DNA from 3 places in the Massilia sp. GCM10023247 genome. Region 1 is predicted to be linked to each of the others. Evidence: predicted binding sites of a transcription regulator. Region 1 holds the regulator's gene; each other region holds the start of a gene.
What was found. Region 1 encodes LexA, which represses DNA repair genes until DNA is damaged. Its sites were predicted from a motif close to ACTGTATNNNNATACAGT; they were not measured.
Positions count from the first base shown of each region.

Region 2: ACFPAH_RS02850 (ATP-dependent helicase) is a predicted target of LexA. The motif match lies at 3,279-3,296, and genes of this name have one in related genera.
Region 3: ACFPAH_RS18050 (putative DNA modification/repair radical SAM protein) is a predicted target of LexA. The motif match lies at 3,983-4,000, and genes of this name have one in related genera.

Region 1 covers NZ_JBHSIB010000007.1:29,702-35,025, reverse strand. The annotation lists gene ACFPAH_RS03905 (cystathionine gamma-synthase family protein) at 1-647, shown strand, start outside; gene ACFPAH_RS03900 (tetratricopeptide repeat protein) at 714-1,517, shown strand; gene ACFPAH_RS03895 (tetratricopeptide repeat protein) at 1,562-2,350, shown strand; gene lexA (transcriptional repressor LexA) at 2,454-3,089, opposite strand; gene rpsF (30S ribosomal protein S6) at 3,321-3,716, shown strand; gene priB (primosomal replication protein N) at 3,746-4,039, shown strand; gene rpsR (30S ribosomal protein S18) at 4,081-4,371, shown strand; gene rplI (50S ribosomal protein L9) at 4,408-4,860, shown strand; gene ACFPAH_RS03865 (replicative DNA helicase) at 5,001-5,324, shown strand, end outside.
Region 2 covers NZ_JBHSIB010000006.1:24,511-29,834, reverse strand. The annotation lists gene ACFPAH_RS02860 (phosphohydrolase) at 1-35, shown strand, start outside; gene ACFPAH_RS02855 (SIR2 family NAD-dependent protein deacylase) at 22-846, shown strand; gene ACFPAH_RS02850 (ATP-dependent helicase) at 1,107-3,251, opposite strand; gene ACFPAH_RS02845 (hypothetical protein) at 3,691-3,918, opposite strand; gene ACFPAH_RS02840 (hypothetical protein) at 4,130-4,306, shown strand; gene ACFPAH_RS02835 (chromate transporter) at 4,343-4,954, shown strand; gene ACFPAH_RS02830 (chromate transporter) at 4,951-5,324, shown strand, end outside.
Region 3 covers NZ_JBHSIB010000022.1:267,108-272,431, forward strand. The annotation lists gene ACFPAH_RS18035 (LPP20 family lipoprotein) at 1-67, shown strand, start outside; gene ACFPAH_RS18040 (flagella assembly protein FlgT middle domain-containing protein) at 57-1,235, shown strand; gene ACFPAH_RS18045 (UdgX family uracil-DNA binding protein) at 1,239-2,741, opposite strand; gene ACFPAH_RS18050 (putative DNA modification/repair radical SAM protein) at 2,738-3,970, opposite strand; gene ACFPAH_RS18055 (M16 family metallopeptidase) at 4,109-5,324, opposite strand, start outside.

The DNA of each region.
Region 1 (5,324 bases):
TGGTGGTCAATTCGCTGACCAAATCGATCGGCGGGCACGGCATCGCGCTGGGCGGCGCCCTGACCGATACCGGGCTGTTCGACTGGAGCGCCTATCCGAACATCGCCGCCAACTTCCGCAAGCAGCCGGCCCAAGCCCAGGGCATGGCGCAACTGCGCGCGAAAGCGCTGCGCGACTTCGGCGCCGCCCTCGGCCCGGAAGCGGCGCACCACATTGCGGTGGGCGCGGAAACGCTGGCCCTGCGCATGGAGCGCACCTGCGCCACTGCGCTGGCGCTGGCGCAGATGCTCGAGCTTGATGAGCGGGTCGCCGCCGTCCACTATCCCGGGCTGGCATCGCACCCGCAGCACGGCATCGTGTCGGAACTGTTCCGCGCCGGCGGTTCGCTCCTGAGCTTCGAACTGAAAGACGGGATCGACTGCTTCGATTACCTGAACCGCCTCAAGCTCGCCATCCCGGCCAGCAACCTGGGCGATACCCGCACCCTGGTCATCCCGGTCGCGCACACGATCTTCTTCGAGATGGGGGCCGAGCGCCGTGCCAGCATGGGCATCGCCGAGTCGCTGATCCGGGTATCGGTCGGTATCGAAGACACGGACGATTTGCTGGAAGACTTCGCCAGGGCGCTCTCCACCCAATTCGGGTAACCAATAATCTGTTGCCAAGCATAACCTCCTAGTCTAGTATTGTTAGCACTTCAATACGGAGGAAATATGAAACGGCTGCTTTGCGCGATGGTTTTTGGTTTATCCGGACTGGCAGTGGCAGGTGACTTGGAGGATGCTGATAAATTCCTCGCAGCAAAAGCTTACGACAAGGCACTCCCGCTCTATGCCAAACTTGCCCAAGCAGGCAATGTAGAAGCGCAGTTCCGGCTGGGCGAGATGTACTGGTACGGTGACGGTACTGCCGTAGACATGAAGTCGGCCACGGCCTGGATGCAGAAGGCGGCGGCCCGCGGGCATGGCGGCGCCGTCGAGTCGCTCGCGATTCTCAAGCAGCGCGAAGTGCGCGCCGCCGACATCGCCTACTGGACGAGCGGTTACAAGGGCGACGACCTGACGGCGGGCCGTTTCAATTGCACAGCGCCCCAGATCCCGGCCATGTCGAAGACGAACCAGGAGATCAAGAAAACCTCGGACGCGTATCTGGCGTGGCAGCAATGCTATAACGGTTTTGTCGCCAACATCAACGACGCCATGCCGCCGGGTAAGCGCATCCCGGCCGATGTCGCCAAACTGCTGACCCCGCGCGAAGCCGAGCAGGCGGTCGCCCACCTGACTGGCGTCTACGGAAAGACGATTGCACAGGCCGAGCAGGAGGCGCAGCAGATCACGGCCCAGCACGGGCGCTGGCACAGTGAGACGGAACGTGTGGTCCTTGCAGAGAACACGGCGCGCAGGCAGGAATATGACATGCGGACGCGGCGCATGCAGGAAAACGAAATCGAACGCCAGACCAAGTATCCGTCGATGACTCCGCAACCGGTGAGCCCGCCGCCGGCAACCGGACGCTAAATCGAAGACAGGAAAGTTGAGGTGGAGGGAGCATTCGCGGTACCATGTTCCTTTCCCTCACCTCGACCTCCATGAAGCGCCTCCTCTTCGCAACCAGCCTGCTGTTCTGTTCCGCGGCTTACGCCGATCCTTTGCTCGACGCGAACGCGTTGTTTGCGAAGAAATCCTATCCTGAAGCGCTACAGGCCTATACGAAGCTTGCCAACGCGGGCAATGTCGAGGCGCAGCAGCGCCTGGGCCAGATGTATTGGTATGGTGAGGCAGGAGCGGTCGACGAGGCCAAGGCCGAGGCCTGGTTCCGCAAGGCGGCAGCGAAGGGCAATGCGGTCGCGAGTGCATCGCTCGATATCATGGGGCAGCGCAAGGCCCGTCAGGCGGACATCGCCCACTGGGTCGAGGGTTACGAGGGGGAGGACTTGAAGGAGGGGCAATTCAACTGCCCGGCCCCGCGCATTCCCGCGATGTCGAAACAAACCGTCGACATCGAGCGCGTATCGGCCAGTATCGCAACCTGGCAGGCATGTTACAACGGCTATGTGACCAACCTGAACGCGTCCATGCCCTTGGTGCAGCGGATCCCGGCCGATATCGTCAAGCTGCTGAACGCCGCCGAAACAGAGCGTGCCAACAAGCGGCTCGCGGTCATCGGCGAGAACCTGTCGGAAGAAGCGCGTGTCACTTCAAAACTGGTGCTGGCCGACGTCGCTGCGTGGCGTAGTGCGACCGAAGCATATGTCGCCGAGCATAACGCCATCGTCGGCGTCAAGCCATCGCAGGAGAGGGCGAGAGACATCGAGGCGCGCAAGAATAATTACGCGCCGGTGGGGAGGTAACGCAGGCCACGCGGCCGAGCTGGCAAAACGCCCGCGAACGCCGCCTTTGTCCTTGCCGGTCCAAGCCAGCGTCATGCCGGCGCAGTGCCAGCTTAGTGCCAGCTTAGTGCCAGCTGCGCATCAATCCGACCGCCAGGCCCTCGAGCGCGAACTCGTCGCCCGGTTCCACGCGAATGACCTTGAAGTCCGGATTTTCCGGCAGCAGTTCGATCAGTTCGCCGGTCTTGCGATAGCGCTTGACGGTGACGTCTTCGCCAATGCGGGCGACGACGATCTGGCCGTTCTTGGCGCTGTCGATCTTCTTCACGGCGAGGAAGTCGCCGTCCATGATGCCGGCGTCGCGCATCGACCAGCCGCGCACCTTCAGCAGGAAGTCGGGGCGGGCGCCGAACATGGCCGGATCGACGTTGTAGGTCGCTTCGACATGTTCCTGGGCCAGGATCGGCGAACCGGCAGCGACCCGGCCGACCAGGGGCAGCGACATCAGCAGGGCCGCGGGCACGTGCGGCACCGGTGCCGGCAGCGAAGCGCCGATCAGGCGGATGCCGCGCGAGGTGCCGGAGACGATTTCGATGGCGCCTTTGCGGGCCAGCGCCTGCAGGTGTTCCTCGGCGGCATTGGCCGACTTGAAGCCCAATTCCTTGGCGATCTCGGCGCGCGTGGGCGGGAAGCCGGTGTTGTCGATCGCTTCCTTGATCAGGTCAAGGATCTGTTGTTGCCTTGCAGTGAGCTTGAGCATGGATCTGCCACGGGTTAATGATTCAGACTGTATTTTTGTACAGTATTTCGGCAAAAGCAAGGGAAATCGCCGAAATTGTACGATTTCCCTGCGGGAAGCTGTGGCGGCGGGGCGACGCCCCTAGGCGATTGTGCTGGCGGTCGGATCACGTTATAATTGCCGGCTTTCCCTTCCCACACTCGTCTTGACGCCGAGGTGGGCATTTGTTTAAACGTCCTTAAGGAGTGTTGCATGCGTCATTATGAAATCGTTTTTATCGTCCACCCGGACCAAAGCGAGCAAGTCCCGGCGATGATCGAGCGTTACAAGGCCAGCGTCACCGCGCGCGGCGGTAACATCCATCGCGTGGAAGACTGGGGCCGTCGCCAGATGGCTTACCAGATCCAGAAGCTGCCGAAGGCACACTACATCTGCATGAACATCGAGTGCGACAACGAGACCCTGGTCGAGCTGGAAACCGCATTCAAGTTCAATGATGCCGTGCTGCGTCACCTGACCGTGAAGATGAAGAAGGCTGAAACCGCTCCGTCGCCAATGATGAAGTCGGTCCAGCGTGAAGACGCAGCCAAGAGCCACCGCGCAGAAGCCCCGGCTGCTGCTGCAGCCCCGGCCCCAGCTGCTGCCTAAATTCTTCTGCCAGGAATCGTGAACAGGAAGTGAACCAGTTACAAGTCGTCGCAACGATTGCTGAACGCGACGTACTGCGCTACACCCCCGCCGGCGTGCCGGTCGTCTCGGCAATCTTGCTGCACAGTTCGCAGCAGGTCGAGGCAGGAATAGCGAGACTGGTCGAGTTCGAAATTGCCGCGTTCGCCGCGGGAGAAATTTCGGGCCGCTTCGCCAGTGCCGAACTCGGCGCGGCGCACCAGTTCACGGGATTCTTGGCCAGGAAGAACCGCAACAGCAAAGCCCTGGTGTTTCACATCATTGATTTCAGTGCCGCCGCTTAAAGAAGAGTTAGCGGCCCACCTTTTAGATACAGGAGCCTCAAATGGCATTCGGTAAAAAGTTCGACAAAAACAAAGCCAAAGAAAAACTGAAGCGCAAACAGCAGAACCCGCTGTTCAAGCGCAAGAAGTTCTGCCGCTTCACCGCTGCAAACGTGGAACAGGTTGACTACAAAGACGTCGACACCCTGAAGGACTTCGTCCAGGAAAACGGCAAGATCATGCCGGCACGCCTGACCGGTACCAAGGCGCACTACCAGCGCCAGGTCGACACCGCGATCAAGCGCGCACGCTACCTCGCGCTGCTGCCGTACACCGACCTGCACAACGCCTAATCAGCGCCGTACAGTCCGAATTTTCTGGAGAAAAATATGCAAGTTATCCTTTTGGAAAAAGTTGTTAACGTCGGCAACCTGGGCGACGTGGTCAAGGTCAAGGACGGTTACGCACGTAACTTCCTGATCCCGCAAAAGATGGCCCGCCGCGCCACCCAGGCCGCTGTGGCCGAGTTCGAAGTCAAGCGCGCCGAGCTGGAAAAGGCAGCCGCCGAAAAGCTGGCCGCTTCGCAAGCCCAAGGCGACAAGCTGGGCGGCATGACCATCACCATCGCCCAGAAGGCCGGCGTTGACGGTCGCCTGTTCGGTTCGGTCACCAACTTCGACATCGCCGAAGCCCTGACCAAGCAAGGTTTCGCAGTCGAAAAGGCGCAAGTTCGCCTGCCGACCGGCCCGCTGAAGACCACCGGCGAGCATCCAGTCGCTGTCGCTCTGCACACCGACGTCGTGGCTGAAATCACCATCGCCGTCGTTGGCGAAGCTGCTTGATAAGCAACTTAGTACGCACAAAAACACGCTCGTCAAGAGCTGTTGTTTAAACGAAAAAGCCGGGTTCGCCCGGCTTTTTTTATTGGCAGAAACTCCCCAATTATTTCAGCCGCGTGAGCGGAAAGGTTATAATGCCCGCCATGAATAACCCCGCAGATCCGCAAATCGAATCGCTGCGCATTCCCCCGCATTCCATCGAAGCAGAGCAGTCCGTCATCGGCGGCCTCCTGCGCGACAATGCGGCGTGGGACCGTATTGCCGACTTCATGCACGCGGACGATTTCTACCGCTACGACCACCGCATCATCTTCGAACAGATGGTGCGCCTGATTAACAGCGGCAAGCCGGCCGACGTGATCACCGTCTACGAAGCCATGGTGTCCCTCGGCAAGGCCGAGGACGTGGGCGGGCTCCAGTACCTGAACGCGATGGCGCAGAACACGCCGTCCGCCGCCAACATCCGC
Region 2 (5,324 bases), on a different contig from region 1:
CCAAGCTGGTCGGGGAAGGCCATGGCGCGCCCTGAACTCGCGCGCGCCGCGCAGCTGCTGGACCAGGCCGGCGCACTGCTGGTCTGCGCCGGCGCCGGCATGGGCGTCGACTCGGGCCTGCCCGATTTTCGCGGCACCCAGGGCTTCTGGAAAGCCTACCCGGCCCTGGCGCAGGCGGGCATCGCCTTCCAGGAAATCGCCAACCCGGCCGGCTTTCGCAGCGATCCGCTGCTGGCCTGGGGCTTTTACGGCCACCGGCTCGCGCTCTACCGGGCCACGCTCCCGCACCCGGGTTTCGCCGTCCTGCGCAGCCTCGCCGAACGCGTGGCCGGCGGCGCCTTCGTCTTCACGAGCAATGTCGACGGCCAGTTCCAGCGCGCCGGCTTTACGCAAGAGCAGGTGGTGGAATGCCACGGTTCGATCCACCACCTGCAATGCACCCTGCCCTGCTCGAACGCGACCTGGCCGGCCGACGGCTTCGAGCCCGAGGTCGACGTGCAGGCCTGCCGCCTGCTTTCGCCCGCGCCGCGCTGCCCGCATTGCGGGGCGCTGGCGCGTCCGAACATCCTGATGTTCAACGACAGCGCCTGGATCGCCGAGCGCGCCGAGGCGCAGTTCGAGCGGCTGCGGGCCTGGCGCGCAGGGGTCGAGCGGCTGGTCGTCATCGAACTCGGCGCCGGGCTGGCGATCCCGTCGGTACGCCGCATGAGCGAGGCGCAAGGGGTGCCGCTCATCCGCATCAACCCGCGCGACGCCCAGCTGGACGGACATCCGGGCGTTGCAATTTCGCTCACGGCGGGTGAGGCGCTGACGGCGCTGTCGAGCTTGATCAATCGCAAACACTAGAGCTTAAGCCATTGATTTTATTGGTTTTCGTTCGATATCCACAAGAAATGTGGATAACTATGTGGACAAGCGCCACTTGACAAGCCGCAAGGGCAGTAGTGATGCGGGTTTCAACAAAATGCCCATTCTGAAGGCAAAAACGAAGCCCTTATAAATCAAGGACTTGCACACGCATATCTGGCGCATGCGAACTCAGCATCAGCAAATTCCTACAAAGTCCTACAACGGGGGATAAGTCCCCAGCCGAAACTGTACCGAGTTCATTTCCACGCACTGCGCGCCCGGTCACGCACCAGCATCCTGACGCTCTCGGGCATCGGCTTCTTCGACTGCGCCGTCTCCGCGTCGAGCCACACGCATTCCTCGAACTGCTTGAGCATGGCCGGCGTGACGAACCGGGTGCGCGCCGCGTAGACGTGGCGGTCGCCCATCTGGGCCTGCTGCTTGATGAAGAAACGGTTCGGCACTACCAGGTGCAGGTGCTCTTTTGCGCGCGTCATGGCCACGTAGAGCAGGCGCCGCTCTTCCTCGATGTCCTCGGCGCTGCCGGTGCTCATGTCCGAGGGGATGCAGCCGTCGACGACGTTCAGCACGTGCACCGATTTCCACTCTTGTCCCTTGGACGAATGGATGGTCGACAGGATCAGGTAATCCTCGTCGAGCAGCGGCGGGCCGGCGCGGTCGCTGGTGGCCTCGGGCGGGTCGAGCGTGATTTCGGCGAGGAAGGTTTCGCGGCTGCCGTGGCCGCCTGCCAGCTGCGCCAGCTGCTCCACGTCCGCCGCACGCACCTGGGCGTCGTCGTGCAGGCGCTCGAGGTGCGGCAGGTACCAGTTCTTGACCAGCTCGATGTCGGCCGGCCAGCGCAGGCCGGGCGTGCGCAAGCGCCGGTACAGGACCACGAAGGCGTCCCAGTCGGCGCGGCTGCGGGCAGGCGGTTCGAAGGCCTCGACCGCGCTCAGCGCCTCGGGCGCCTCGGCCACCGCGTCCAGCAGGCGCGTCGCCGTGGCCGGACCGATGCCGGGGATCAGCTGGGCCACCCGGAAGCCCGCCATGCGGCCGTTCGGGTTCTGGGCGAAACGCAGCACGGCCAGCACATCCTTGATGTGCGACGCTTCCAGGAATTTCAGGCCGCCGAACTTGACGAAGGGGATATTCCGTCGCATGAGCTCGAGTTCGAGCGCGGCGCTGTGGCTGGCGGCGCGAAACAGCACCGCCTGCTGGGTCAGTTTGATGCCGGCTTCGCGGTGTTCGAGGATGCGCCTGCACACCCAGCGCGCCTGCTCCGCCTCGTCCGGGATCAGCACCAGCTGCGGCAGGCCGCCGGCCGCCTTGTCGGTCCAGAGCGTCTTGGCGTGGCGCTCGACGCTTGCTGCGATCACGGCGTTCGAGGCGTCGAGGATGGGCTGGGTCGAACGGTAATTCCGGTCGAGCGTGACGACCTCGGCCGGCTGCGAGAACTGCCCGGGGAAATCGAGGATGTTGCGCACCGTGGCGCCGCGGAACGAATAGATCGACTGGGCGTCGTCGCCGACCACCATCACGCCCCGGCCATCGGGCTTCATGCCGGTGATGATCGCCGCCTGCAGGCGATTCGTGTCCTGGTATTCGTCGACCAGCACGTGATCGAAGCGCGCGCCGATTTCCGGCCCCAGCTCCGGATCGGCGGCCATCTCGGCCCAGAACAGCAGCAGGTCGTCATAGTCGAGCACGTTCTGCTCCTGCTTGGCGTCGACATAGGCGCCGAACAGGCGTTTGAGCTCGGCTTCCCACTCGCCGCACCAGGGGAAGGTGCTCTGCAGCACCTGGTCGAGCGGCTCGCGCGAATTGACCACGCGCGAATAGATAGCCAGGCAGGTGCCCTTCAGCGGAAAGCGCTTTTGGGTGTTTGTTGCGCCGATCTCGTGGCGCACCATGCCCATCAGGTCCTCGGAGTCGCCGCGGTCGTGGATGGTGAAGGATTCGTCCAGGCCTATGCGCCCCGCATACTCGCGCAACAGGCGGGCGCCGAGGCTGTGGAAGGTGCCGGCCCAGGGCAGCGAGGACATCACCTGGGTCTGGCTCCCCGCGCGGTGCAGCACGCGGTGCAGCACGTTGGAGGCGCGCTGGGTCATCTCGTTGGCGGCACGCCGCGAGAAGGTCAGCAGCAACAGGCGCTGCGGGTCGGCTCCGGCCAGAATCAGCCGCGCGACCCGGTGCGCGAGGGTATTCGTCTTGCCCGAGCCGGCGCCGGCCACCACCAGCAAGGGACGGGGCGCGGCCGTGTCCAGGTCGTGTTCGACCGCCCTGCGCTGCTCGGGATTGAGGCCGGCGAACGGATCGTCGGATACAGGCGCAGAGGCGTGAGCAGATGCGGGAGCAGATGCAGAGGCGGGTGTGGAGGCGGAAACGGCGGCGGCAGCGGACATGGGTGGATCGTGTTGGAGGACAGCGCAACTGTACATTTGTCCAGTGCCGGCTAGCAAGCAGATTTTGCAATCCCGAGCGGCGGCCGTGACGGCCAAACCATGCCCCATGCTTGAGTCAAGCTCAGGTAACACACGACGCTAGTCGGCTAAGTCGCCGGAAACAAAGCAGTTTTTCGGATATCCACAAAGTCTGTGAATAACTTTGTGGAAAAGGTGGGGCTTGACATGCCGCAAACCCGTCAGGATGCGGCTTTCAACAAACTGCCCGTTCCACGGGCAGCGCCCAAACTACGGCAAATCAAGGACTTGCATGCAGTTGTGCGGAGGGAGCGCGGTCTCGTGCTTTATTAAAAAAAAGCAATTTTTGTGTATAACAGCACTTGTTCGAGCGCCACAAAAATGCCAGATTTATATCGCAATGAGTAGATTGGAGGAAACTTTAACCGGTCGACCTGCGCTGGTCGGGTTCGAGCAGCACACGCTCGATGACATCGGTGGCAATGTCGCGGGTCCGCAGGTATTCGAAGGCAGACATCATGTTGCTGCTGACCAGTACGGCGAGGCCGGCGTCGACGATTGCGCGCTGGCGCAGGTCGTGGCGGGCTTCTCCGCTGGCGTCGGCACGGGTGCCGGGAACCGCGACTGCGGCAACTGCACTGACCGTCATCGTGACCTCCCTTTCTGTGTGGAAGCATTGGGTTGCCATTGAGTATCGATCAATCGCTCGCAAAGTCAATGTCAAGTTCCTATCGAAAACATCAAAAGTTGTACAGACGACCGCACGGCAACCGGTGCGCCGCCGCGCCGGCGCCCGGCCTAGAATGGCCGCGTAGTCCCTTCCGGGCCGATCCGGCCTCCAACGCACCTGCGAGGAACCCATGGCAACCACTCCCGAACCCGACCTCAACCCCGGCGACGAAGCCGCTCCCGGCACGCCCGGCGCCGGCGAAGACGTATGCGAAGCCTGCGCCGGCAGCGGCAAGCTCGCCGACGGCAGATCCTGCCCCCAATGCGGCGGCAGCGGACGCGTCATGCGGGGGATCGGCGGCGGCTGATTGCAAGACAGGCCGGGCGGGCGCGATAATTGCGGGATGAGCTCCCCTCCTCCCGAATCGACGTCCGCCGCAGCATCCCCGGCATCCGCGCCCGGCCACCCGCATCCGGCTTCCCTGTTCGACCTGTTCCTCGCCTTTACGGTGCTCGCCCTGCAGGGTTTCGGCGGCGTGCTGGCCGTCGTCCAGCGCGAACTGGTCGACCGCAAGCGCTGGCTGACCCAGGAAGAATTCATCGAGGACTGGGCGGTGGCGCAGATCATGCCGGGGCCGAACGTCGTCAACATCTCGATGATGATCGGCGCGCGCTACTTCGGCCTGCCCGGCGCCCTGGCGGCCGTGGCCGGCATGCTGGCCATCCCGCTGCTCGTGGTGCTGCTGCTCGCCACGCTCCACGCCCGCTTCGTCGACAACCCGCAGGTGGCCGGCGCCCTGCGCGGCATGGCCGCCGTGTCGGCGGGGCTGATCGCCGCCGCCGGCCTGAAGCTGGCCGGCAGCCTGCTGCGCCATCCGCTGCCGCTGCCCGTTTCCTCTGCGATCGGGCTGGCCGCCTTCGTGCTGGTGGCGCTGGTGCGCCTGCCGCTGGTCTACGTGCTGCTCGGCCTCGGCGGCCTCGGCTGCCTGCTCACCTGGCACCGGATGCGCCCATGACCGGCCTCCAGATCACCCTCGGCTGGCACGACTGGCTCAACCTGTTCGGCCACTACCTGATGCTGTCCGCGATGTCCTTCGGCGGCGCCATCTCGATGACGCCGGAAATGCACCGCTTCCTGGTCGAGCAGCAAGGCTGGCTGACCCAGGCCCAGTTCAACGATGCGATCGCGCTGGCCCAGGCGGCGCCCGGGCCGAACGTGCTGTTCGTGGCGCTGATGGGCTGGAAGGTCGGCATGAACGCGGGCAGCACGCTGGCCGCCTGGCTCGGCGTGGCCACCACCATGACCGGCATCCTGCTGCCATCGGGCATCTTCACCTACCAGGTCGCACAATGGGGCCACCGCAACCGCGAACTGCTCGGCGTGCG
Region 3 (5,324 bases), on a different contig from region 1:
GCGCGCCATGCCGGGCAGCGCCGGTCCCGGCGCCGCCTATGGCGCCTCGTTCTACCATGCCCAGTAAGTTCCACGCTGGCTGCGCCGTCCTGCTGGCGCTGTTCCTGGGCCTGTCCCAGCCGGGCCTGGCCGCGCCGATCGAGGCCGAGGGCGTGGCGGTGATTGCCGACGGCGGCGCCGCGCGTGCGCGCCAGCTGGCGATCAAGGATGCGCTCGAGCAGCTCGGCCTGCGCGCCGGCGCCCGCGTCGATCTCGCCGCCGGCGCCGGCCGCGCCGCCTTCGATAGCAGCCGCGTCCAGCCGGCCTATGATTTCGAGCGCTACCGCGTGGTGCGCGAGTGGCAATCGGGCCCGATGCTGCACGTGCGCCTCGCCGTGGAGGAACAGGACGCGCGCCCCAAGGGCAGCGTCAACCTCGGCTACAAGAAAAAAATCGTCGTCACCCCGTTCCACCTGCGCCGCTCGCCCCAGCTCGACGATGTCGACGAGATCGCCACCCGCCTGCCCCAGGAACTGCTGCGCCGCTTGACCGGCACCGGCAAATTCCTCGGCAAGACCAGCCCGTACGTGATCGCTCCCGGTACGAGCGGACCGGGCAGCGACACGGCGGCCGTGCGCCGCCTGGCATCGATGCACGAGAGCCAGTTCGTGATTTCGGGCGAGATCGTCGACGCCAGCCCGTTCGACAAGCCGGTCCTGTATGGCCTGGCCGGGCGCAAGGCGCGCCGCATCGAGATCGAATTCTTCGTCCACGACGGCCTGACCGGCGCCCTGCTGGCGCGCCGCACTGCCGCCGTGGAACAGGTGGGCACCCAGCGCGTCGGGCGCGACAAGCCCTTCGGCAGCGCCAGCTTCGCGGCCACGCCCTTCGGCGGCGCCATCCTGCGCGCGCTCGACGAGGGCGTTACCGGCATCATGGCGGACCTCGCCCCGCTGCCCTTCATGGCCAAGGTGGTTCAGGTGCAAGGCGAGCGCATCTTCATCGACGCCGGCAGCACCTCGGCGGTGACGCCGGGCGACCAGTTGGTGATGTATAAGCTCGACCCGCGCCAGCAGGTGTACGGGAACGATCCGCTGGTGCCGCTCGGGACGGTCGAGTCGCCGCTGGGGACGGTGTCGATCGTGCAGGTGCAACCGGGCTTTTCGATCGCCACCATGACGCCGCCGGCGGCGGCGCGCCAGGTGAGTGCGGGAGACATGGTGCGTTTCGACGTGGCGGTGGCGCCGGGCCGGTAATCCTCAAGCCGGCGGTTCTTCGGGCGGGCGCTCCAACAAACTCTTCGCCAGCTTCAGCCCCTCCACCATCACGTGGAAAGCCTGGCGCTTGGCCTCCTCGTCGGGCACGCGCAGGATGTAGGACGGGTGGTAGACGGTGACGACCCAGCGCCCCTCGTGGCGGATCGCCTTGCCGAGCGCGTCGCCGAGCTTGGCGCTGCCGGTGCCGAGCACGGATTTCAGGGCGGTCGCGCCGAGCGCCACGATCACGGTCGGCTTGACCGTCGCCAGCTCCTTCTCCAGCCAGTAACGGCAGGCCTCGACTTCGCGCTGGGCCGGCGTCTTGTGCAGGCGCCGCTTGCCGCGCGGCTCCCATTTAAAATGCTTGACGGCGTTGGTGAGGTAGATCGCGCGCCGTTCGAGGTCGGCCGCCTCGAACACCCGGTCGAGCAGCTTGCCGGCCGGCCCGATAAAGGCTTCGCCGGCCAGGTCTTCCTGGTCGCCCGGCTGCTCGCCGACCAGCATGATCGGCGCCTTCTTCGGCCCGGCGCCGGGGACGGCCTGGGTCGCGAACTGCCACAGCTCGCAGCGCCGGCATTCGTCGAGCTTCGAGGGTTGCTGGCGCTCGGGCTGGGCGTCGGCCGGGGCGATCGGGATCGTGCTGCCGCTCTTCTTGCCGACGGCCTGGGCCTGGCCGGTGCTGCGCGCGCCCAGTTCCGCATTGCTGACCATGGCGGGGACGATCGCGCCTTCCGGCAGGTTTTTCCAGAAGCGCGACGGGATGTGGCTTTGCATCAGCTGGGCATTCACGCGTGCCGGATTGAAGATGCTGCGGTAATAGGTGAGCCAGAGCGCCTCGCCGGTATCAATCAGGTCGGCCGCGCTCGACATCAAGGGACCGGCGTGGTGCAAGGTCGCGCCGTCCCACAGGACGCTGGCCTCGGGCGTGCCGATCATCCAGGTGACGCCGCCCATGCGGTCCTTAAAATGTTCGGCGACCTGGGGCAGCACGTCGTGGCGCGGCTCGAACCAGGCGGCGAAACGCGGCGGACCGGCGGATTCGGGACGCTCGCGGAATCGAATATAGGCATGCATGTCGTGCTCCTCGCGGCGCACCGCCTTGACCATCGCATGCAGTTTCGCGCCGTCGGCGTCGGCCGGCGATTGCACGTCGTGCTCGCCATGCTGCCAGCGCCAGATGACGCGGTACAGGAAAGCCCAGCGGTCGGGCACCCGGCAGCAGGCGGCCGACTGCAGCATCTCCATCAGCGCACGGGGGACGGATAGTCTATGCGGCGCAGCTTGTGTTATGGGCGTGAGCCCGGCAGGAGCATTATCGGCAGAAGGCGCCGCGTCCGGCGCACCCGAGAACAGGTCGTCGGCACGCGCCCCCGGCTCGCTCCAGGTGACCCGCTCCGGCGCCACCTCGTGCAGCAGCAGGTCGCGCGCGGCCTCGCGCCACTCGGCAAAGTTGCGAACCACCAGCGGCCGGCCGCCGGCGACGGTCGCGGCGGCAGCGGCGCTCATGCCGCCTTCAGCTCCGGCCACAAATTCATCTGCTCCTGCGGCGCGCCGAGATGGCGCCGCAGCAGGTCGGAACTGGCCAGCCCCTGGGCCGGCTTGTAGTCGGCCGTGACGACGAAGGGCGCGATCTTCTTCATGCTGCAGCGCAGGCGCGATAAATCTTCCCAGCGGACGCGGCGCAGGCGGCGCAGGTCGACGATGCGCTTGGCATTGCGCAGGCCGATGCCGGGCACGCGCGCGATCATCTCGGCTTCGGCGCGGTTCAGGTCCATCGGAAAATGCTCGCGGTTGGCCAGCGCCCAGGCCAGCTTGGGGTCGACGTCGAGCGCCAGGTTGCCCGACTGCGGCATCAACTCTCCTGCCGTAAAGCCATACCCGCGCAGCAGGAAATCGGCCTGGTACAGGCGGTGCTCGCGCAGCAGCGGCGGCGGCGCCAGCGGCACGCTGTCCGGGCTCTGGGGAATCGGGCTGAAGGCCGAGTAGTACACGCGCTTGAGTTTATAGCTGCCGTACAGGGTTTCGGCGGTATTCAAAATGGTGTGATCGTCGCTGGCGTCGGCGCCGACGATCATCTGCGTGCTCTGCCCGGCCGGGGCGAAACTTGGCGCCTTCGGTTCCTCGGCCTTTTCGTCGAGCTTGCGCCGGATCGAGCCCATCGCCAGTTTGATGGTGTGCACGTTCTTTTCCGGCGCCAGGCGGGTGACGCTGTCGTGCGTCGGCAGCTCGATGTTGACCGACAGGCGGTCGGCATAGCGGCCCGCCTCGGCGATCAGGAGCGGGTCGGCGTCGGGGATCGTTTTCAGGTGGATGTAGCCGCGAAAATTGTGCACTTCGCGCAGGGTGCGCGCCACGGCGACCAGTTGCTCCATCGTGTAGTCGCTCGACTGGATGATGCCGGAACTGAGGAACAGGCCGTCGATGTAGTTGCGCAGGTAGAAATCGTGGGTCAGCTTGACCACTTCCTCCACCGAAAAGCGGGCGCGCGGCACGTTCGACGTACGGCGGTTGACGCAGTACTGGCAATCGTAGACGCAGAAATTGGTGAGCAGGATTTTCAGCAGCGACACGCAGCGGCCGTCCGGCGTGTAGCTGTGGCAGATGCCCATCCCGGTGGTGGCGCCGATGCCGCCGTCGGCGCCGTCGGAGGCACGTTTCGGCGCGCCGCTGCTGGCGCAGGAGGCATCGTACTTGGCGGCGTCCGCCAGGATTTCGAGCTTGTCGGAAAGTTTCATCGGGGTGGCGAAACTGTATGGGCGTACAGTATAAACCAGCCACGATGGGGTCGGGGCACGGACCCCGCAGGATAGCGGGACAAAGGCGGTTCGTGGCGGTCCATCCGGCGCCGTGGGCGCCGGTGCCGCCACACAGGTTTAGCGCACCGGCTTGCCGTCCTGGTCCAGCACAATCACTTCTCCCCAGCCCAGCGCGCGGATGCCCGCCTCCACCTTGCGCAAGTCGCCGATCACCATCCAGGTCACCTCGTCCGGCTTGACGAATTTGCCGGCGGCCTGGCCCAACTGGGCCGGCGTCAGCGCCTTCAGGTTGGCCGAATAGCTGTTCCAGTAGTTTTCCGGCAGCCCGAGGTTGATGCTGGCGAGCGCCGCGCCTTCGAGCGCGCCGAGGGTCTCGAAACGGCCGGACAGGCGCGATGTCATGTTGCGCATGATGCTCTCGTACTCGGTTCCGACCAGCGGACGCTCGCCCGCCACGCCCTTGATCTCCTTCGCCACTTCGCGCATCGCCTCGACCGTCTTGTCGGTCTGGACCGGCGCGACCGTCATGAAACTGCGCTGGCCGCGCACTTCGGTCAGGCGCGCGCTGGTGCCGTAGCTCCAGTGTTTGTCGAGCCGCAGGTTGCGGTTCAGGCGCGAGGTCGCGATGCCGCCGAAGTTGTGCATCACCGGCTCGATGGCGAGGTCCTCGGGCTGGCCGTAGGGCTGCGACAGGTGGGCGGCGACGATGGTCGATTGCGGCGCGTCCGGCTTGTCGACCAGGTAGACCTTGCGGCCGGCGGCGCCATTTGCGCCCGCGGTCTGCTTGGCCGGCGCGGTGCCGGGGGCCCAGCGGCCGAACGAGGCCTCGAGTGCCGGCAGCAGCTTCTCCATCGTGGTGTCGCCGGCCACGACCAGGGTGGCGCTGCCCGCTTTGAACCAGGCCGCATGCCAGGCGGCGAGGTCGTCGCGGGTGATGCCTTCGACGCTGGCGCTGGTGCCGCTGGCCGGCTTGCCGTAGGCGTGTTCCGGGCCGTACAGCAGGCCCGGGACCAGCCGCGCCGCCAGGATACTCGGCTGGGCCTTTTCCTGGCCGATCTGGGCCATGCGGCGGCCCTTTTGCAGCGTGAACTGGTCTTGCGGGAAGCTCGGCGCCAGCGCCGCCTCGGCCATGATCGCCAGTGACGGCGCCAGGTTGGCTGACGTTGCCTGCAGGCGCACCAGCGACTGGTCGGCGCTGGTGCCGGTCGACAGGCTCGCGCCCAGGTTGTCCAGCGCGTCCGACAGGGCGAAGGCGTCGCGCGTCTTCGTGCCCTTGTCGAGCAGGTCGAGTGCCAGCGAGGCCGCGCCGGCGCGGGCGACGGTGTCGGAGGCG